DNA from 3 places in the Ralstonia sp. PBBBR1 genome. Region 2 is predicted to be linked to each of the others. Evidence: predicted binding sites of a transcription regulator. Region 2 holds the regulator's gene; each other region holds the start of a gene.
What was found. Region 2 encodes FliA, which starts transcription of late flagellar genes. Its sites were predicted from a motif close to CTAAAGTTTNNNNNNNNNNNGCCGNTA; they were not measured.

Region 1: flgM (flagellar biosynthesis anti-sigma factor FlgM) is a predicted target of FliA. The motif match lies at 2,715-2,741, and genes of this name have one in related genera.
Region 3: fliD (flagellar filament capping protein FliD) is a predicted target of FliA. The motif match lies at 3,775-3,801, and genes of this name have one in related genera.

The regions. Positions count from the first base shown of each region.
Region 1 covers NZ_NKIL01000004.1:184,197-191,638, forward strand. Annotated here, with positions in the region: gene CFE42_RS07020 (flagellar hook assembly protein FlgD) at 1-276, opposite strand, end outside; gene flgC (flagellar basal body rod protein FlgC) at 304-711, opposite strand; gene flgB (flagellar basal body rod protein FlgB) at 918-1,373, opposite strand; gene flgA (flagellar basal body P-ring formation chaperone FlgA) at 1,798-2,655, shown strand; gene flgM (flagellar biosynthesis anti-sigma factor FlgM) at 2,778-3,098, shown strand; gene CFE42_RS07045 (flagellar protein FlgN) at 3,232-3,693, shown strand; gene CFE42_RS07050 (response regulator transcription factor) at 4,151-4,867, shown strand; gene CFE42_RS07055 (porin) at 4,992-6,053, opposite strand; gene CFE42_RS07060 (GntR family transcriptional regulator) at 6,314-7,042, opposite strand; gene CFE42_RS07065 (H-NS histone family protein) at 7,150-7,440, opposite strand.
Region 2 covers NZ_NKIL01000005.1:297,298-304,739, forward strand. Annotated here, with positions in the region: gene xylF (D-xylose ABC transporter substrate-binding protein) at 1-770, opposite strand, end outside; gene CFE42_RS10070 (DNA-binding transcriptional regulator) at 1,040-2,263, shown strand; gene CFE42_RS10075 (aldose epimerase family protein) at 2,260-3,342, shown strand; gene CFE42_RS10080 (nucleobase:cation symporter-2 family protein) at 3,371-4,798, opposite strand; gene CFE42_RS10085 (RNA polymerase sigma factor FliA) at 5,177-5,938, opposite strand; gene CFE42_RS10090 (hypothetical protein) at 5,947-6,732, opposite strand; gene flhF (flagellar biosynthesis protein FlhF) at 6,748-7,442, opposite strand, start outside.
Region 3 covers NZ_NKIL01000012.1:85,774-93,215, reverse strand. Annotated here, with positions in the region: gene CFE42_RS20075 (DNA translocase FtsK) at 1-703, shown strand, start outside; partial or broken gene CFE42_RS20070 (hypothetical protein) at 834-1,217, opposite strand; gene CFE42_RS20065 (hypothetical protein) at 1,155-1,292, shown strand; gene CFE42_RS20060 (hypothetical protein) at 1,359-1,493, shown strand; gene fliD (flagellar filament capping protein FliD) at 1,696-3,732, opposite strand; gene uvrA (excinuclease ABC subunit UvrA) at 3,930-7,442, opposite strand, start outside.

The DNA.
Region 1 (7,442 bases), on a different contig from region 2:
GCCGATCATCGACGACGCCTGCGTGGTCGCGTTCTGCGTGAGCATGCTCGACATCGTGGTGTTCAACTGCTGGATGCCGTTCACAGTGTTGATCTGCGCAAGCTGCGAGGTCATCTGCGAGTTGTCCATCGGGTTGAGCGGATCCTGGTTCTTCAACTGCGCCACGAGCAGTTTCATGAACGTGTTCTGCAGGTCGCTGCCGTTGGTGATGGCAAGCTGGTTGCCGGAGGTCGTGCTCGAGGTGCTGGTCGTGCTGCCGGTTGAGCTGACGGTCATGTTCGTGTCTCGCTGGGAATGTGCCGTTTACTGGCCCAGGGTCAGAGCCTTGGAGGCCATCGTCTTGGTGGTGTTGGCGACTTCCACGTTGGCCTGGTACGAGCGCGACGCAGAAATCATGTTGACCATTTCGTCCACCACATCGACGTTCGGCATGGTCACGTAGCCGTCGGCATCGGCCAGCGGGTTGCCCGGCTGGTGCATGCGCTTCATGGGGGTGACGGTGTCTTCCACCACGCGGTCGACCGACACGCCGGTGGCGTAGTCGTCAGACTCCTGCGCGGGCGAGAACACCACCTGCTTGGCGCGGTACGCCTTGCCGTCCGGGCCCGTCACGCTTTCGGCGTTGGCCAAGTTGGAGGCGACCACGTTCATGCGCTTGGACTGCGCGGTGAGCGCGCTGCCAGCTACATCCATCACCTTGAATAGCGACATGTTGATTCCGATGTCTTCAAACACTGTTGCCGGCGCGGCTGCCGGACCGATCCGGTGTTCTGCATGGCGGCTTGCTCCGGACCGATCTTTCCGGGCCCGGAGCGCCACACAGTTCCCGCCCCTCTTTCGCCGCGCGTGATTGCTGCGCGGTCGTCTTAATGCCTGTCTGCTGCTCTTGCTGCTCTTGCTGCTCTTGCTACGTCGCGCTAGCTGTTTTGAATCGCCGCCAGCATCGACTTGATCTTCTGCGTCACGATGCTCAGATCGGCCTCGTAGCGCACGGTGTTGTCGGCAAAGCGCATGCGCTCGCCGTCCATGTCCACCGTGTTGCCATCGATGGACGGCTGCTGCGACGTGCGGTACTGCACCTCGCCCTGCAGCGCCTTGGTCTGCTGCGACAGCGACGCCTGCATCAGCGACACATCGCCGGCCGGTGCGCCATCCACGCTCAGGTGACCTGCAGCCGTTGCCGTCATCGGCAGGCTGTTACCGCTTTGCTGGCCGACCGCCTTCTGCAGCGCCGACTCAAAATCGAAGTCGCGCGCCTTGTAGTTGGGCGTATCGGCGTTGGCGATGTTCGAGGCCAGGATCTGGTGACGCTGCGAGCGCAAGTGCAGCGCCTGCTCCTGAAAACCGAACAACTGATCCAGCTTGTCGACCATGTCTGTCATTCCTCGCGCGTGGCATCCTGGTGATTGCTGCCACCCGCCGGGGTTTGCGTTCTGTCTTGCGTTTGCGTGTTGCGCGTTCCCTTCGGCCGGAGAACTCGGCATCAGCGGCCCCTTCAAAAACCGCCGATGCCGTCTCCAAAACCGCTGAACCGCTTGTCTTGCTGAGTTGCCGTCATGCAGCCTCAGTGGAAAAGACCTGTCTGCGAATCCAGAGGTTGGCCGGGAAACCTTCCACCGGGGCAGGCTGTACGGCCAGGAACCGCACAACGCCAGGGACTTCACCACGTTGCAAAGTCTAGGGGCCGGTATGCAAGACCATTCGTCCGAATAAGGGGGGGATTGGCCGACATTTCCGCATTTGGCGCTCGCGCACGCGTAGCTACACTTCACCGGACTTTTGATGAAGGGGCTCTCCATGTCCACGCGGTTTGCACGCAGCGCGCACCACCCGATCCGACCTGCCACCACGGCCATGCCGCTGGCGGGGCGCCAGCGCAAGCTGCTGCTGATCCTGGCGCTGGGCCTGCTGGCCAGCGTCGTGCACCCGATCCTGGCGCATGCACAGGGCATGGTGCGGGTGGGCTATCCGCCTGCCCAAGCCGTGCAACAGCCCGCGCAGCCCACCACCATTCAGGGGCCGAACGCCATCCAGATGCAGATCCAGCAACAACTGCAATCCCAACTGGACATCCTGGGCGGCACGAACGAGACGGGGGCGCCACGTGCGTCGGTGGAGGTCGGTCCGGTGGATGCACGTGTAGCCAACCAGCCCTGCGACCAGATCGACCTGATGCTGCCAGCGGCCAACCGCCTGCGCGGCCGTATACAAGTGGGAGTGCGCTGCCGCTCGCCGCACGCCTGGGCGGCCTGGGTGCCGGCCACAATCCAGATTACCGGGACGTATTACGTCGCCTCGCACCAGTTGCCGCCGGGCAAGACGCTCGATATGGGCGACCTGGAAGCCCGCACGGGCGATCTGTCGACGCTGCCGGCCTCGGTCGTGCAGCAGCCAGCCGATGTGGTGGGGCGTGTACTGCTCACGAGCGTGGCCGCCAACCAGCCGCTGCGCGCCGAAAGCCTGCGCCTGCCGGTTGCCGTGCAGGCCGGCCAGACCGTCAAGCTCATCGCCGAGGGCGGTGGCTTCCAGGTCAGCAGCGACGGCCGGGCCTTGAACCAGGCAGCCGTGGGCCAGGTGGCGCAGGTGCGCACCGCCAACGGCAATGTCGTCTCCGGCATTGCACAGTCCGTCGGTGTCGTAACGATCCAGTTTTAAGTCCAAATTGATAACGGCGGATCACTTTTCTACTGTGATGCGTAATCGATACCTGCCGCTAAAGTTTGGGCCGGGGTTGGCCGATATGGGTGTTAGGATGAACGCGCTCTTCGGAGACACCCGTGAAAATCAACCATATCGTGAACAACACGCCGGCCGTTGCGCCGACCAAGGACGCTGCGTCCGGGTCGACGCGCGCGACCGGCTCGTCCCCGGCCGCTACGACGGCTTCGGGCACCCCGCGCCACACCGGCGATTCGCCGTCGCTGTCGGTCCAACAAGTCTCGCGCCAAGTGGGCAGCGGCGACTTCGACGCCGCACGCGTCGAGCAGATCCGCAGTGCCATTCAGAACGGCACGCTCAAGATGGACGCCGGCAAGATCGCCGATGCGGCGCTTTCCGACGCGCAATCGCTGCTCTCCACGCGCTCCAAGAAGGTCTGACGGGGGTTTCCCGTCGTCCGTCCCCCGTATTTTCTGACGCCGCCGGTCCGAGGGTTTCCGACTCTCGACCGCACGCGGCGGGGCGGCGTGCCGGCCGGCGGCTGCCCAAGCTTCCAAGCCTGAGGTAGTCACCATGGACAACACACTGCTGATCCGCACCCTTGCCGACGAGCAGGAACTGCTGCGCGCCGCCACCCTCACCCTGGATGCCGAAGCGCAGGCGTTGCGCGATGGCGACATGGTTGAACTCGAGCGCATCACACAGACCAAGCAGAAGCAGCTCGCCGCGCTGGGCGAAGCCGACCGTGACCGCCGCCTGTGGTGGGCGCAGCACGGCGGCGCCGATCCGTACGGGCTGGTCAAATATCTGCGCACCGACGAAACGGCCAGCCGCCTGTTCGACGAGAACCTGGCCCTGGCCCGCCTGCTGCGCCAGCGCAACATCGACAACGGCACCCTGATCGACCTGCGCCTGCGCGCCACGCAGAACGCGCTGTCCGTCCTGCATGCCGCCAACAATGGCGGCGGCACACCCTACGGCCGCGACGGCAAACAACCGCTGTCGATGCCGCGCTTCTCGGTCGTCGCGCAATAAGCCACCAGAACACGTTTTTTCGGTACAAAAGCCCTGCTTTACGCTCACGTCAATGGGCGTGAAGTGGGGCTAGCTGCTGCTGCCTGATCCTGCTATGTATAGGGGGGTCTAGCGCACCACCGATCGGGGTAGACAAAAAGGTTTACATCCCATTGATGGGTGCAACAAGCATGCTGGGGATTTATTCTGCGATTTTGGCGGGGTTAATCCTCCGCGCCTGGCGACATAAACAAGAAAAACCGGAAGGAAATTGCGCCTGAATGGCGTGCAAGGTTTCGGCCCGGTGGCACCGCATTGCGGTGACTGCCGGTTGAACGGGGAAATATACCGAGACCGCGCGCCAGAAGCATTTCCACAAGCACGGCCCCATTGATTTTGGACCGCCTGGTCCAAATAGACGCGGCAACAAGCTGATTCCGGAAATGGGCAAACAAACCATAACCAGACAGGCGGCGCAGTGAAATCAATCGTAGTGGAGGCACACCCTTTGGTGCGTGCCGGCGCGACCCATGTGTTGCAATCCTTGCCGGCCATTACCGAGGTGGTCAGCGTCGAGCCGGACGAAACCCTCTTTGAAAGTCTCGCGGCGCATGCGGACGCCGAACTGGCCTTGATCGGGCTGCCCTTACCCGGCATCGACGATCTGCCGGCCCTCTCCCGGCTATTGCAACAGCCGCATCCCCGACATATCGCCATACTGGGCGAAACCGATTCCGCTGCGCACGTGCGTACGCTGATGCAATTGAATGTCTCGGCATATCTGCTGAAAAGCTATTCCGGCAAATTGATTGCAGCGGCATTGGAATTGGTGCTCGCCGGCGGCCGTTATGTGCCGGCCTCGATCGTGCTGGCGCGGTCTGAAGCCATTGCGGCAGGTTCGGCCAATGGCCATGACGATGGCGCGTTGCTCGGCCTGACGCAGCGTCAATATGAGATTCTCGTACTGCTCTCGCGCGGGCATCCGGTCAAAACCATCAGCCGCATGCTGAGTATTTCCGAGGCGACAACCAAGGCGCATATCAACGCGCTGTATCGCCGGCTGGAAGTGCGCAGCCGTACCGAGGCCGTCTTCGTTGCCACGCAGCGCGGCGCCATGCTGCTGAATCAGCCACACATTGGAGCGCAGCCCTCGTCGCTGCCCTCGCCACCGCTACGCCTGGCGCGCACGGGCTGACGCTCCGCTCTTACCCATCTTCCACACAACAAAAAACGGCGCCCGGAATCCGGACGCCGTTGCAAATGCCCGCCCACGCTGTCGAGACGCGGGCGGCGACAAGGAAAAGCAGAACGCGGAAGGCTTAGAACTTTGCGCGGATGCCTACGCCGAAGGTGTCGGCCGTCGACAGGTCCGACACCTTGTCGCGGAAATACGCCGCATACACATCGGTGCGCTTGGACAGCGAATAGTCGTAACCGATCGCCCAGGTGTTGCGCTTCACGTCGGCTGCACCCGAGGTCTTGGTGTAGGCATACGACGCCAGAACGCTGCCCGGGCCCACCGGAATCGACACACCCAGCTGGCCGCCGTTGCTCTTGGCGTCGCCGGTGCTGATCGTGTTCTTGATGTACTGGTATTGGCCGTACAGCTTGACCACGCCAAAGTCATACGTCGCGCCCAGTTGCCCCGCCGTCTGGCGCGCAAAGCCCGCCACCAGGCTGTTCAGATCGCCCGGCGCGCCGTCGTAGCGCACCTGCTGGAACGCCGCCGTGGCCGCAAAATTGCCGCGGAAGAACAGCAGGCTGCCGCCCCACTTGTTCTGACCGTTGTGACCAGCCTGCTCGCCAGCGCCGTAGATCAGGGTACCTGTCAGGCCGCCCATGTCCGGCGTGGAATACATGATCGAGTTGTCCCAGCCCGAATCGCCCACCAGGCCCGAGATGCCCGCGGCGCCCGAACGGCCGTTGCCGAGGTAGGTGTGGAACACCATCGGCGAGAAGGTGTACGAATCGATGAACGGGTTAAACAGGATCGTCGAAACGAAGTACGGCGGCGTGTTGCGGCCGAGCTTGATCGAGCCCCAGGTGTTCGACTGCAGGCCGACAAACGAATTACGTGCGAAGAAGTGGTCGCCATCAAAGCGGCCGGACTTGCCCGTATCAGGGCGGAAGAACGCTTCCAGCGTGAAGATCGCCTTCAGGCCGTTGCCCAGATCTTCACTGCCCTTCAGGCCCCAGTACGACGTCGACATGCCACCCGAGTTGACACCCCATGCGCGGTCCTGGCCCAGGTTCTTGGTGGCGCCCGCCCATGCATCCACCTGGCCGTACAGCGTCACAGACGATTGGGCCTGCGCTGCGCCTGCGGTCAAACCGGCGGCGGCAGCCAGCACGGCCAGCGAAAAACGTCGCTTGAGTTGCATTGTTGAGTTCTCCCTCTTGTGGTTCCGGTGTGTTGAATCGACTGAATCAGCTTCGAGGCGGCAGGTGGCTCAACCCGCCGCCGCTGAGATGGCGCCGTGAATGCAACTGCCGTGCCAATACGTTGTTGGCAAAGCGTCGCTTCACAAATGAATACGTTTTCCTGGGAAGGGGCGCAGACTAGCTTGAATACCCTAGGGGGACAAGTCCCCATTGCGGGGTGTGTGGCGCCGTTTCTGCACCGCTGTGGCGCAGTGCGCTTTCAGTCGTTTTGAAGCACGCGGATATCGACTTCACGCGTATAGCGTTCAGGAGAAAAATCGCAGTACGTGATGGAGATCGGCACGTCGGCGAGGCTGTAGCCGATGCGGCGCACACGCACCAGCGGCACGCCCGCTTGCACGCCGAGCTGCGCGGCTTGGTGGGCATCGGCCACACAGGCCAGCGGCGCCTCGCGCGAGCGGGCGATGGTCAGGTTGGCGCGCTGGAAGACCTGCACGAACAGACGATCTTCGAAGTCGCGCGCCTCAAGCATCGCCGCGAGTCGGGACGTCAGCCACGTGCGCAGCAGCATGATGGGCTGGCCATCCACCTGAGCGCGGCGCTCGACAAACGCCACCTGCGCGCCCACCGCCAGGTCAAGCGCGGCGGCCACGGTTTCGTCGGCCTGCTCCAGTCGAAATGCACTGACCGTATAGACGGCGCCCGGCACGTATTCCAACGCAGCATCGGACTGGCCCGGCGCGTACAGCACCGGCCGATGTGGCCCCACGCGGTCGAGCACCACGCTGCGCTGCCCCCGCGAGCGCCTGAGCAGCCCGCGCGCCGCCAGTTCGTTCAGTGTCCGGCGCGCCGTCAAACGAGATACGCCGTAGCGCTGGGCGACTTCGTTCTCGCTGGGCGCGACACTGCCGGCCGGCAGCGTTCCATGCAGGATGTCGAGCCGAATGCAGTCGGCCAGTTCGAGGTATTTGGGCAGGCGGGGCGTCATGCCTTCCTTATACAGGAACGCTCATCACTCGCAGCAACGCAAATGGCCCACCGGGCAGGTGGGCCATTTGCATTGCGGCACTTGCGCGTCAGGCAGGGCCTGACGAATCAGGCGATCAGGAATTTATCGCGGTTCTTGCCGATCCAGGCCGGAGCACGGCCGCGGCCGGACCACGTTGCGCCTGTCTTCGGGTCACGATACTTCGCCGGCACCGGCGCCTTCGCACCGGCACGGCGACCGCGACGCTGAGCCAAGCCCAGGTCTTCAGCCGTCAGGCCATATTCGGCAACCGTCTGGCGCACTTGCTGGATAACCGCTTCCAGTTCCTTGGCACGCGCAGTTTCGATCTGCTCTTCCAGTTTGGCCTTTTGTGCAACCAATTCCTTGTATGTCGCCATAT
Region 2 (7,442 bases):
TCCGCATCCTGGCCCGACACCGGCACCTTGCCGGCCAGCTTCTGCGCAGCCAGCGCCTGGATCGCGCCACCGGCCGTGCCGTCGTTGGATGCGACCACGGCATCGATCTTGTTGTTGTTCGCGGTCAGCGCGTTTTCAACGATACCCAGCGCCGCAGAGGCGCTCCACTCGGGCACCCATTGCGAGCCAACAACTTTGATGTCGCCGCGGTCGATGGCCGGCTGCAGCACCTTCAACTGGCCCTGCCGCAGCATCTTCGCGTTGTTGTCCGTCGGCGCGCCGCCCAGCAGGAAGTAGTTGCCCTTCGGGCGCACGTTGAAGACGCCCTGCGCTTGCAGTTCACCCACCTTCTCGTTATCGAACGAAATGTAGGCATCAACGTCGGCGTCGAGAATCAGGCGGTCATACGACACCACCTTGATGCCCGCCTTCTTGGCTTCGGCCACCACGTTGGTCAGCGCCTTGGAGTTGAACGGCACGATGACGATCACGTCGACACCGCGCGAGATCAGGTTCTCGATCTGCGAGATCTGGCGTTGCTCGCTGGCGTCCGCCGATTGCACCGACACCTTGGCACCCAGTTTTTCTGCAGCGGCGACAAAGTAATCGCGGTCGCGCGACCAGCGCTCCACGCGCAGATCGTCGATACAGAAGCCGATTTCCGGATGCGCCTTGCTCGCGTGCGCCAGCGGCGCGCCCATCGACAGGCTGGCGAGCACTGCACCGCAAAAGGCGGCCCTCAGAACACAACGGCGTTGGTTCGATTTCATGTCTCACTCCATCTTCTTTTGTTGGTGGGTACCGACGTGGCGTCTGCTGCGCCGCAATAGATTTCGGCCGGCTCGACGGCAGTCGCATGGTGCATGCGCCGCCTTGGCACCGGCAATTACGAAATTGCCCAACCGCCCTAACATTTATTTCCAACCGGCGGGCATCGTCTGACAGCGCCGCACGCAGCCCATAGAATGTGCGGGCGAGCGGCACGCCCCGGCGCCACCGCCGTATGGCAAACCCCTGCCACCGCGAGCGCCCTCAAGCCATGCATCGTCAACTGCCCGATCCTTCGCAGCACGCGCGCATTCATCGCATTGCGCTGCTGTTCAATGCCAACAAGGTGTATGACCGCGAAATCATTGCGGGCATCGGCGACTACATGCGCTCCACCCGCGTGACGTGGGACCTGTTTCTGGAAGAGGACTTCCGCTGCCGCCTGCCCGGTATCGAGCGCTTTGACGGCGACGGCATCATCGCGGATTTCGACGACCCCGCCGTGGCTGAAGCGCTGCGCGACTGTCCGCTTCCGGTGGTGGCCGTCGGCTCATCGTATGAAGACGCCGCGCACTACCCGGCAAACGTGCCCTATGTCGCAACGGACAACAGCAAGCTGGTCGCGCTGGCATACCGGCACCTGATCGAAGCCGGCCTGCAGCACTTTGCGCTGTACAGCCTGCCCCAGGCGCCGGAAAACCGCTGGGCACAGCAGCGCGAACTGGCCTTTACGCGTTTGCGCCGGCAGGACAATCCCGCCGCCCCCGTTGAGCAGGAGATCTATCGGGGGCTTTCGACCAGCGCGCCGACCTGGCATCAGGCGATCAGCCAGTTGATCGAATGGCTGCGCGGCTTGCCCAGGCCCATCGGCATCATTGCCGTGACGGATGCGCGGGCGCGGCATCTGCTGCAGGCCTGCATGACGGCAGGGTTCGCCGTGCCGGAAGAAATCGCCATCATCGGCATCGACAACGATCCACTCACGCGCACGCTGAGCCGCATCCCGTTGTCGTCGGTCATTCAGGGCACCGTGGAAATGGGTCGCACCGCCGCACATCTGCTGCATCAGATGCTGGGCGGAGCGCGCCTGGCAGGCCGGCAGATTCTCGTGCCACCCGTGGGCATCAATGTGCTGGCGTCGTCCCGGCACCAGCCGCTTGCCAGCCCGTACGTCATGCGGGCGCGGCACTTCATTCGGCAATACGCCTGCCAAGGGATCAAGACCGAGCAGGTCGCGGACTACGTCGGTATCTCGCGGTCATCGCTCGAGGAACACTTTCGTCGTGAATTGCATTGCACCGTGCACCAGGAAATCCTTCGCCATAAGCTCGACGCCGCCAAGCACATGCTGGCCAGCCGTGATGTCGCAACCGCCGAGGTGGCGGTGCGCTGCGGCTTTACGTCCCCGCAATATATGCACGCCGTATTCCGCCGTGAGCTGGATTGCACGCCGCGCGAATACCAGGAACGCGCCATCGCAGAGGGCCAATCATGAGCATCGCGCCAGCGCTGTCCGCACACGCGCCGCTCGACGGCGCCGTCTCGTCGGCAACATGGGGGCACTTGCCCGACGGTGAGCCGGTTCGGCTGTTCACGCTGCGCAATGCCTCGGGCATGCGCGTTTCGATCAGCGACCTCGGGGCGACGCTCGTCTCCTGGCAAGCGCCGGACCGCGGCGGGCGCCTGGGCGAGATTCTGCTCAACCACGCGACGCCTGCCGCCTACCTTCAATCGGGGGGCTACCTTGGGGGCTTGATCGGGCGCTGGGCCAACCGGATTGCCGGCGCACGCTTTACGCTCGACGGCATCGACTACGCGCTCGACCGCAATGAGGGCAGCAATCTGCTGCATGGAGGGGCAAGCGGATTTCATCGTGCGCTATGGGACGCCGAAGAACAGGACGGCGCTTTGGTCCTGAGGCTCATGTCTGCGGAAGGCGATGCGGGATTCCCGGGCAATGTCGCCGTCCAGGTTCGCTGTGCGCTTGACGACGACGGCACGCTGTCAATCGACTACGAAGCCCGGACCGATGCCCCCACGCCAATCAACCTGACCAGCCACGGGTATTTCAACCTGAGCGGCAAACCCGGCACTGACATCAGGGGCCACATCCTGTCGATCGATGCCGATGCCTACCTGGAAGTCGATGCCAAGTTGATCCCGACGCGAGCAGTGAGTGTCGCGGGCACGGCATTCGATTTTCGGCAGGCGGCGCCCATCGGGGTACGGCTGGACTGGCCTAACGCGCAGTTGGCGCAGGCCGGCGGGTTCGACCACTGCTTCGTGCTGCGCAACACGGTGCCGGACGATCACCCGCATGTGCGTCCGGTCGCGCGTCTGTATGAACCCGGCAGCGGCCGCGAATTGACAGTGCTCACAGACCAGCGCGGGCTTCAGTTCTACTCGGGCCACATGCTGTCGGGCACGCACGCGCAACGCAGCGGCTTATGTCTGGAAGCGAGTGCGTTTCCGAACCAGGTCAACATGCCCGATGCGGAGGCGGTCATGCTGCGCCCGGGCCAGGTCTATCGGCAGCGCACTGCATACCGCGTCTCGGTTGCCAGAGAAACCTGAGCCGCGTTGAAGCGCGGGCGTTGGATGCTCAATGTGCGGCTGCGGCCTCGCCATGTATCACTTCGTGCGAGCCGCGAATGCCGTTGAACCAGGCGTTCAGCACAACGGCCACCAGCGTGCCCATTACGATGCCGCTGTGGGTGATCGGGCGCGTCCAGTCCGGGAAGTGATGGAAGAAGGCCGGCGCCAGCGTCGGCATCATGCCAAAGCCCACCGACACCGCGATGATCAGCAGGTTGTGGCGCTGCTGCTGGAAGTCGACCATGCCCAGCATGCGGATACCGGCTGCGGCCACCATGCCGAACATCACGATGCCCGCGCCGCCCAGCACGTATTGCGGCACCGATGCCACCACGTAAGACAGCTTCGGAAACAGCCCCAGCACGATCAGCAGCACACCGCCGGCGGCCGCCACGTAGCGCGACCGCACGCCCGTGATCGACACCAGCCCGATGTTCTGCGAGAACGATGTATGCGGGAACGTATTGAACACACCGGCCACGACCGTCGCCAGACCGTCGGCACGCAGGCCATTGGTCAGTTCGTTGCGCGAGATCGGCTTGCCCACCACGTGCGCCAGCGCGAGGAACATGCCAGTCGATTCCACCAGCGTGATCACGATCACGATGCACATCGAGATGATGGCCGACAGCTCGAACTTCGGCATCCCGAAGTAGAACGGCGTCACCAGCGTCATCAGCGGCGCGGCGCTCGCGTCGGCCAGCGACACCTTGCCGAACGCCGCAGCCACCAGCGTGCCCGTGACGATGCCAAGCAGCACCGCGATATTGCACAGCAGCGCGTTACCGAACTTGGTCAGCAGCAGGATCGTCACCAGCACGAGCGCCGCAATGGCGAGGCCGAACGGATCGCCAAACGCCGGGTTCGGCACCATGTGGCGCGCGCCATCCACCACCTGCGGAATCATCTGCTGGCCGCCCGCAGCCCAGTTGATCCCCACGCTCAGCAGCGAAAAACCGATCAGCATGATGACCGTGCCCGTCACCACGCGCGGGAACAGGCCCAGCAGCCGCCCCATCAGCGGTGCAACGGCAATGCCGAACACGCCGGAAACGATCGACGCCCCGAAGATGCCGGGCAGCCCCATGCCGGGCTCCACACCGATGGCGATCATCGGGGCAACCGCCGCAAACGTGACGCCCATCATGACCGGCAGGCGGATCCCGAAAATCAGGAAGCCGAGCGATTGGATCAGCGTGCCGATCCCAGCCGCAAACAGGTCGCAATTGACGAGATACGAGAGATCGCTCTTCGAGAGGCCGAGCGCATTGCCGACAATCAGCGGCACGGCGATCGCCCCGGCGTACATCACCAGCAGGTGTTGCAGGCCAAGCGCGAACAGGCGCGGCAGCGGCAGGAACTCGTTGACGGGATCGGCAACGGTGTCGGCGATTGTTGACGAAGAAGGCGTGGGTTGGCCGGGGGATTGGCGCATTGTCTGTCTCCTGGGGCCGCCCCCGTGTCAATGCCGGGAGCGTGCTTTAGGCGGATGGGGCGGGTTCCATCCGCCGGCATTCATGCGGCGTGATGCCGCGTATTTGCCGGAATCTTGGAGGGGCGCCATTTTTCTGTCAACAATTACAACCGTTTTTTGTGTACATATTTTGCGTTCTGAAACGCATGTGCGCCGTGATCTACCTGTTTCACGCCTCCAAGCGTGCCTCGTGACCGAGGCCCCAAAGAAAAAGCGCGGCCGCGACATGAGTCGCTGACCGCGCAGTAGAAATACCTGGCAGGTAAAGCTGGGACCAAGAGCCGCCATCCAACCCAGTGAAGCAGAGGGTTTTGTTAGCAGCTCTCAGCCGACCTCATATCAGGTCGGCGTCGGCAGCCATGCGCGATCGCGCAGGCGCGAACGGATGCGGGCAATCGCCTGGCTGTGGATCTGGCACACGCGCGATTCCGACACGCCCATCACGGCGCCGATTTCACGCAGGTTCAGATCCTGCTCGTAGTAGAGGCTCATCATCAGCTTCTCGCGCTCGGGCAGTCCCTCGATGGCAGCGACAACCGATTCGCGCAGGTCGTGGTCCAGCAGCTGGTCCAGCGGCGTGGCGTCGTTCTCGGGTGCGCGGTTCTCGATGAAGGCGTCAGCGTCTTCACGGTCGAAATCTTCGTAATACAGCAACTGGCTGCCTTGCAGGTCGACCAGTTGCTTCTGGTATTCGGCCAGCGACATGCCCAGCGCTACGGCAATCTCGGTTTCGGTGGGCGCGCGGCCCTTCTGCTGCTGCAGCTTCTGGATTGCCTGCTCGATCGTGCGCGCGTTGCGGCGCAGGCCGCGCGGCAGCCAATCCGAGCCGCGCAGTTCGTCCAGGATCGCGCCGCGAATACGCTGGGCCGCGTAGAACTCGAACTGCACGCCCTGCGTTTCCTCATAGCGCGACAGCGCATCGAGCAAGCCCATCATGCCGGCCTGGATCAGGTCGTCCAGCTCAACGCTGGCCGGCAGCTTGACCATCATCTGGTTGGCAATGCGGCGCACCAGGGGTGCGTACGTGGCCATCTCGTCGGACTTGGTCTTGCGACCGGTTGCGGTGTACATATCCATGCCTGCCTTTGACGCTTCGTTCATGCTGCGCCTCAATAAACCAATTCGGCCGCGCGTGCGGTGGCGCCGGGTGTCGCTGTCGCTGTCGATGCCGACATTGACGTTGCCTGCGCCGATTCATCTGCCAGCTGTGCCGGTGCCCGCGCCGACATGACCACCCGCGACGGCACACTGCCATCACCGGCTTGGGCCTCGGCGCTGGCCCAGCTCAACATTTCTTCGGCAAGCTGGCGGAAGGCCATGGCCGAAGGCGATGCGGGAAACGCACTCGCCACGGGCTTGCCGAGCGAGAGCGCGAGTTCTACGTGCCGGTCCTCAGGGAGGTAGCCGGCGAAATCGATACGGGTGTTCAGGTACTGGCCCACGGTGTTGGCCAGGTTGCCGAACACGCGCACGGCGGAATCCACCGAGTGCGCGCCGCACACCACGGTGCGGATGCCAGCGCTGCCTTGCAGCACGGCGGTTTTCTTGAGTAGCGTGTACGCGCTCTTGAGGCCTTCCGGACCATCCGAGAAGGTCAGCAGCACGTCGTCGCACGCCTCAGCCACGGTGCTCAGCGCCCGGGTGCCAAAATGCGCGGCCACGAGCGTCACATCCGCCGTCTCGTCGTACTGCTTGAGCACGCCGGGCATGGCGAGCATGGTCTGGGCGTTCACTACCGCCGTGTCGCGGCCCATGGCGGACAGCGCGATGCGCAGGTTGTCGACAAAGTCATCGACCTGCTCTTCCGCACCGATCACCAGCACCCGGCGGGCAGCGGCATGACCGAGCATGCGCCGCAGCCCTGCGGCTTGATCCTTGGCGAATGGCGTCGTCATGGTCGCGCCCCCTTGTCAGGCGAAATCGAAAGCGGCCAGGCCGGGTTCGCGGTTGCCTGCGTTGCGTAACACCGCGCCTTGCGCCACGAGCAACGATTCATCCGAATCCAGCGAGAACGACGACTGCTCTGCACCGGCCCGGAACGAGCGGTGGATCAGCAGCTTCTTGTTCGGCACTGCAATGTCTTCCGGCACACGCTGGCCGTACGACACGTAGTGCAGCGGCAAGCGGCGACGGATCATCACGTCCATCGCATGGCCCACCGAGGCAGCCTCGTCGATCTTGGTCAGGATGCAGCCGGCCAGGTTGGCGTCGCGGTAGGCACCCACGACTTCATCGAGCGTCTTGCCGTTGCTGGCAGCGTTGAGCAGCAGCAGGCGCTTGATCGACGGGCCCACGGCATGCAGCATCGCCATCTGCTCGGACACGGCGCGGTCACGCTGGCTCATGCCGATGGTGTCGATCAGCACCACGTGCTTCTCGCGCAGGTCGTTCAGCGCCAGGCTCAGGTCTTGCGCGTCTTTCACGGCATGCACCGAGACGCCCAGGATCTTGCCGTAGATGCGCAGCTGTTCGTGGCCGCCGATCCGGTAGCTGTCGGTCGAGAGCAGTGCCACGCGCGATGCGCCATGGCGCAGCACGAAGCGCGCGGCCAGCTTGGCGGTCGTGGTGGTCTTGCCCACGCCGGTCGGGCCCATCAGGGCAAACA
Region 3 (7,442 bases), on a different contig from region 2:
GCTCACGCCCGATGCGCCCGAGCCGCTCTCGACGCTGCCGCTGATCGTGGTCGTCATCGACGAACTGGCCGACCTGATGATGGTGGCTGGCAAGAAGATCGAAGAGCTGATCGCGCGCCTCGCGCAGAAGGCCCGTGCCGCCGGCATCCATCTGATTCTGGCGACGCAGCGGCCGTCAGTGGACGTCATCACCGGCCTGATCAAGGCGAACATTCCCACGCGCGTGGCGTTCCAGGTGTCATCCAAGATCGACTCGCGCACGATTCTCGACCAGATGGGCGCCGAATCGCTGCTGGGCCAGGGCGACATGCTGTTCCTGCCGCCGGGCACGGGTTATCCGCAACGCGTGCATGGCGCGTTCGTTGCTGACGAAGAAGTGCACCGCGTGGTCGAACACTGGAAGCAGTTTGGCGAGCCCGAATACGACGAAGCCATCCTCGCCGGTGATCCAGGTGAAGCTGCCGCGAGCGGCGATTTGTTCGGTGGCGAAAGTGGAGAGGCAGAAGCCGATCCGCTGTACGACGAGGCGGCGGCGTTCGTGCTCAACACGCGCCGCGCGTCGATTTCCTCCGTGCAGCGGCAACTGCGCATCGGCTACAACCGTGCTGCGCGGCTCATCGAACAGATGGAAGCGGCTGGGCTGGTGTCGCCGATGGGGCGGAATGGGCAGCGTGAGGTGCTGGCGCCAGGTGGTGGGGAGTGAGTCGCGCTTGCCGGCCACTCCTGGCGGGCACGGCGCGGCTCCTGCATTGCGTTTTCCCGGTGGCCTGAAAACGATGGGCGACTGAGGCTCACACAGAACCGCAGTCGTACCTCAATCTCCAGGGACAAACTCAGCGTTCGGCTGCGACCATCAACGATTGCAGCCACTGCCCAAGCTGCGCCTCGCCTTCCTCATCCAACTGCCCCGACAACACGCCATACCACTGAGCGATTGCCTCGGCTGGCATGTTTGCCTTGAGAACGGGCAGGCTGTTTTCCAGAAAGCTCGGGAAAAACGGGATGCCGCGCATGTACAGGTAATGCGAATCGGTGATGCGAACGTCTGCGTAGACATCGCGCAACCAGTCCAGATACGGCAATGCCCCGGGCATGTGCCCGCTCTGCGTAAGCGACGAGATGAACTGCGTGCGAGCCGTGACGCTGGACATCTCGTGCGTCTGCTCGTTGATCTCGTCGAACTTCATCAACCATGCTTCGCCGCGCTTCAGTTCGCCTCGACGCGCATGAAGGTGGATGAGCCGTGCGCGTACTTCGTCAAGATCAAGCTCGAGGGCTACGCCAACTTCTAGCGCAATGCGTCCAATGAGCAGGACCGCCCACACTGGCGTGACCTCTCTCCGGGCCTGCAACGCCAGATGCATGCCGAGCGCGCCAACGCCGAGCAAAAGCGGAAGGCTCAGGGCTACACCATTGACACCGGCTACCGCGACCCGGACGAGACATCCGGTGATCAGCCTATCTCCCCGCCAGCCAAGACCGGCGCGAAATGATGGTCGAGCGCGGATGTTTGCAGGTCACGCGCGCGCGTTGAGGCGGTGTGCCCCATGCGCTCGCGTTTCCACTTCCTAAGTCAGTCAGCTCTCTCACATGAACCTGCAATACAAACTCGCCATAGCCTTCCTCACCACGCTATGGGGAAGCCGCAGCAGTAACTAAGCGGTTGGCTGCAGCGGAGGCGCACTCAAGGCACCTTTAGCCCCCCGTCCGCTGCTTCTGCAATATCGCCAACTGCGTCGTCAGGTAATTGCTCGTATTCGTCATGCTGGCTACCATCTTCGATAGCGCATTGAACTGTGTGTAATACAGCGCCTGCTTGGCATCGAGCTGTTTCTGCATCAGATCGATTTCCTTGCCGAGCGAGGTGATGGAGTTGTTGATGGCGTCGCTGGCGTTCTGCACCATGCCGTTGTTCGACAGCAAGTTGCCTGACACGGTGTGCAGTTGCGCCGCGTAGCCACGCTGCACGGTGACGGTGCCGCGGTCGCCCAATGCACCGCCAGACACTTGCACCGTCAGGCCATCCACGGCCGAGCCGCTGGCGCCGTAGAGGTTCTGGCCCGAACCCGTGGCGGCCGCCCCGCTGATGGTGCCTTGTACATCGCGACCGGCCGTGGCCGTCGGGCTTCCGCCGAGCAGCGACGCGGCGCCATTCCCTGACACCGACACCGTCGATACCGAGCCGTATTGCTTGTCGGTCAGCGTCAGCACGCCATTGGCATCGGTGCCGATGGCGACTTCCACCTTGGCTCGCTGCAAGTCGGGCGACGCGTTGACCTGGCTTTGAATCTGCGCGGCCAGGCTCGACGCGGTATAGCTGCCGGCCGGCACCTTGATGTTGGTCGTGATGCCGCTGAGCGTGACCGACAGGCTGTCGTTCACGCCGCTCTGGATGGTCGTGTTGGCGGCCGCCGAGCCCTTGAGCGAGCCCTGCGTCGCCAGTTGAGTGACGTTGACGGCATAACTGCCGGCTTGCGTGGTCGTTGAAAACGACGCGACCTTCAGCAGCGAATCCGTTGCCGTGCCGGTGCCGGCAAGCAGGGCCGCCACCTGGCTAGGCGATTTCTTCAGGGCGGCGGTCAGTTTGGGGTCGTCAATCGACAGCGTCCCTTCCTTGTCCATCGTCACGCCGATGCTACCCAGCGACTGAAACGCGCCGTTGCCGATGCCCTGGCCCAGCACGTCTGTCAGCTGGTTGATCATCGCCTTGGTGCTGACGTCGCCGGCCAGCGCGCCGTTGTTGGCGGCGTTCGCGGTATCGAATTTGGTCAACGCGTTGAGCTGGATGCGCAGCGCGTTGTACGCCTTAACGAAGTTCAGCACCGACTGGCTTGCCTGGCCCGCGTCGCTGCCCACCGTCACGGTCGTGCTGCCGGTCTTGGCGAGCGTGAACGACGTGCCGTCTACCACATCCGACAGTGTGTTGGTGGCGCTTTGCACGCTGATGCCGTTGACAGTAGCAAGCGCGTTGCGGCCTGTGGCGACCTCGGTCATGTTCTGCGTGCCGGCCGGGTCGTGGCTCAGCAGGGATTGCAGGGCCGGGTCGCCCGACACGGAAATCTTCATCTCCGAATTGGCGCCGCCTGCAGTGGACGTCAGCACCAGCCGATAAGGCGAGCTGCTGCCGTCGTTGACGATGCTGGCTGAGACGCCAAGGTTGGCGCTATTGATGGCGTCGCGGATGCCGGCGAGCGTATTGTTCGATGGGTCGATGGTGATCGAGCCGCCGGCCTGGTTGCCGTTCTGCGTGAACGTGGCGCCCGTGTATTTGCCATTGGCAAAGCTGCCGCCCGAGACATTCCCAAAAGAAAAGGTGAGGGTGGTGGGCGTGCCGCCGCCAATGGGCGTCTTGCTGGACGCCTGCCCGGCGGCCGCTAGCACCTGCGCCTGCGCAAGCTGCGTCACGTTGATTTGGTACGAGCCAGCCGGCGCCGTATTGGACAGCGAAGCCGTGAGGATCGACGTGTCGTGCCCGCTGGCCTTGTTGCCGGTGAATGTGTCCGGGTTGTTCAGGGCCGCCATCGCGGTCTGGAAGGTCGACAGCGCGCTTTTGAGCGAGCCGACTGCCGACAGTTGCGTCTGAAAGGCCTTTTGCTGCGTCTGCCGCAGCGTCATGCCCTTGCTTTCCGCCTGGATCAGCTTCGTGACAAGGGTGTTGACGTCGATGTTCGTCCCGATGCCCGGAATGGAGATCGGCGGAACGTAGTTGTTGCTCGTGGACGAGGTGGCCATGGTCGGACGCGCGCAAACGCTCTCTTCACAATCTCCACAATGTGACGGCTGCGCAGCGTCCTTCTTTAGGGCAAACCCAGCTCCGACAGGCTTTCTGCCCGGGTTTGCTCAGGAAAGCGAAAGGATTGCTGGCGCCACATGAAGCTTGCGCCCCACGCCGGCGGTCTCCACCTGGGCGGAGACCGCCGCGCGCCACGCTAGACCGTCTCGCCTTCCTTGCTCGGATCGACCTGCTTGCCGCGCGCCAGCACCGGCACCAACGCTGCGCCAGTATGGCTGGCCGCCACGCGCGTCAACGCCTCCGGCCCGCAAGCCGCGACGATCGTGCCGCCTTCATCGCCGCCTTCGGGGCCGAGATCGAGAATCCAGTCGGCCTCGGCAATCACATCAAGGTCGTGCTCGATTACGATCACGCTGTGGCCACCGTCCGCCAGGCGATGCAGCACGCGAATGAGCTTGGCCACGTCGGCCATGTGCAGGCCCACCGTCGGCTCGTCCAGCACGTAGAGCGTGTGGGGTGGCTTCTGGCCGCGGCGCGTCACGTCGTCGCGTACCTTGGACAACTCGGTGACAAGCTTGATGCGCTGCGCCTCGCCGCCGGACAGCGTGGGCGAGGGCTGGCCCAGCGTCAGGTAGCCGAGGCCCACGTCCTTCATCAACTGCAGCGGGTGGGCGATGCTGTTCATCGCGCCGAAAAACTCGACCGCTTCGTCGATCTCCATGGTGAGCACATCGCCGATGTTCTTGCCGCGCCACGTGACTGCCAGCGTTTCTGCATTGAAGCGCTGGCCGTGGCAGACGTCGCAGCCGACCTTCACGTCGGGCAGGAAGCTCATGGCGATGGTCCGTACGCCCTGGCCTTCGCAGGCGGGGCAGCGGCCGTCGCCGGTGTTGAACGAGAAGCGCGAGGCGGTGTAGCCGCGTGCCCGTGCTTCGAGCGTGTCGGCAAAGAGTTTGCGGATGGTGTCCCATACGCCGATGTACGTGGCGGGGCACGAGCGGGGTGTCTTGCCGATCGGCGTCTGGTCGACTTCCAGCACGCGGTCGATGGTTTCCCAGCCGGTGACGCTGTCGCAGCCGTGCCAGTCGTGTTTGACGTCGAGCTTGCGCGGCATCTTCGCCTCTGGCGCCTCTGCCTGCGCGGCTTTGCGTGCGCGCCGCGTAGCCGGCGAAGACAGCACCGAACGGCCGACCGCATCGAGCAGGTTCGTCATCAACACATCACGCGCCAGCGTCGATTTGCCCGAGCCCGAAACGCCCGTAATCGCCACCAGACGCGACAGCGGCATCGTCGCGGTGACGTTGCGCAGGTTGTGCAGCTTGGCGCCGTGCACCGTCAGCCATTGCTCCGGCACCGCCTGCGTGCCGCCGCGCGGCGCAACCACCTGGCGGCGGGGCTGCAGCGGATGCTCGATCGGCTGCGACAGGAACCGGCCCGTGAGCGAATCCGGCTGCGCGGCCAGATCCTGCACGCCGCCTTGCGCAACCAGCGTGCCGCCGCGCTTGCCGGCACCCGGGCCGATGTCGATGATGTGGTCGGCCCGGCGGATGGTGTCTTCATCATGCTCGACCACCACCAGCGTGTTGCCCTTGTCGCCCAGCTTGCGCAGCGCGTCCAGCAGGATCTGGTTGTCGCGCGGATGCAGGCCGATGGTCGGCTCATCCAGCACGTAGCACACGCCTTGCAGGTTGCTGCCGAGTTGCGCAGCCAGGCGGATACGCTGGGCTTCACCGCCCGACAGGCTTGGCGCGGCGCGATCCAGGCTCAGGTAGCCCAGGCCGACTTCCTCCAGGAACGACAGGCGGCTGTGAATCTCGGCCACCACATCGCGGGCGATGTCGGCGTCCCGGCCGGTCAGGTCCAGGCCCTCGACCCAGCGGCGGGTCTGGCTGACCGTCCACTGCGCAATGTCGACGATGGGCCTGTCGGCAAAGGTGACGGCGCGCGCCGTCGGGTTCAGGCGCGTGCCGTGGCAATCCGGGCAGGGCAGGTCGGTCATGCCTTCGGGATCGACTTCCTCTGAAGGAAGCGTCTGCTCGCGGCCGCGATCGTCTCCGCCGAGTACGGTGTCGTCAAACGCGGCGCGCTGTTCGCGCGTGAGCGCCAGCCCGGTACCGACGCAGCTCGCGCACCAGCCGTGCTTGCTGTTGTACGAGAACATGCGCGGATCCAGCTCGGGGTAGCTGGTGCCGCAGGTCGAGCACGCGCGCTTGGTCGAAAAGACCTTGACGCTGCCCACGTGCGCCGTGCCGCCCTTGTGCATGGCGCTCTGCAGGCCATCCAGCGGCGCGAGCACGTGCATGATGCCCTTGCCGTACTCCAGCGCCTGCTCCAGCAACGCACGCAGCGCGGCCTCGTTTTCCGGCGAGACAACGATGTCGCCGACGGGCAGTTCCAGCGTGTGCTCGCGGAAGCGGTCCAGGCGCGGCCACGGGTCGACGCTCAGGAATTCGCCATCGACGCGCAGATGCGTATAGCCGCGCGCCTTGGCCCATTTGGCAAGGTCGGTATAGACGCCCTTGCGGTTCACGACCAGCGGCGCGAGCAGGCCGATGTGCTGGCCGCGATGGTCGCGCATGAGCTGGGCAAAAATCGCCTCCGGGCTTTGCGCCGACACCGGCGTGCCGTCGTGGACGCAGTGCTGCACGCCCAGCTTCACATACAGCAGCCGCAGGAAGTGCCACACCTCGGACGTGGTCGCCACCGTGCTCTTGCGGCCGCCGCGCGACAGGCGCTGCTCAATCGCCACTGTGGGCGGAATGCCGTAGACGGCGTCGACTTCCGGCCGGCCCGCCGGCTGTACGATGGAGCGCGCATACGCATTGAGCGATTCCAGATAGCGGCGCTGCCCTTCGTGGAACAAGATGTCAAATGCCAGCGTCGACTTGCCCGAACCCGACACGCCCGTCACCACGTTGAACTTGCCGTGCGGAATATCGACGTTCAGGCCCTTGAGGTTGTGCTCGTGGGCGTGGACGATGCGCACGACGTTTTCGCCCTGGACTTCCGCCAGCGCAGCACGCTTGGCGCGGCGGTCGGCCAGTGCTGTCTGCAGCGGTACGCCTTCGATGGCTTCCGGCTGGCCGACGCTGGCTTCGTATTGCTTGAGCGCGGCGCCGGTGTGCGATGCAGCGCAGTCTTTGACCTGCGCGGGCGTGCCGGCGCAGACCAGCAGGCCGCCGGCGTCGCCGCCTTCGGGGCCGAGGTCGATGATCCAATCCGCCGCACGCACCACGTCCAGGTTGTGTTCGATTACGATCAGCGAATGCCCCGCGTCGAGCAGCTTGCCGAACGCGCGCATCAGCTTGGCGATGTCGTCAAAGTGCAGGCCCGTGGTCGGCTCGTCGAACATGAACAGGCGGCCAGCATTGGCCGGCACATCCTGCTTGACGCGCTTGCGCGCCGCGGCCTGGGCGGCCTGCGCGGCTTCGGCCAGGAAGCCCGCCAGCTTCAGGCGTTGGGCCTCGCCGCCGGAGAGCGTCGGCACCGGTTGGCCAAGCTTCACGTATTCCAGGCCCACATCGACGATCGGTTGCAGCACGCGCAGCACGTCGGCGTCCTCGGCGAACACGCTGGCGGCTTCGCTCACGGTCAGCTCCAGCACATCGGCCACCGACAATGCGCGGCCGGCACGCGGCAGCTTCACTTCCAGGATTTCGGCGCGATAGCGCGTGCCGTCGCAGTCCGGGCAGCGCAGGTAGATGTCGGA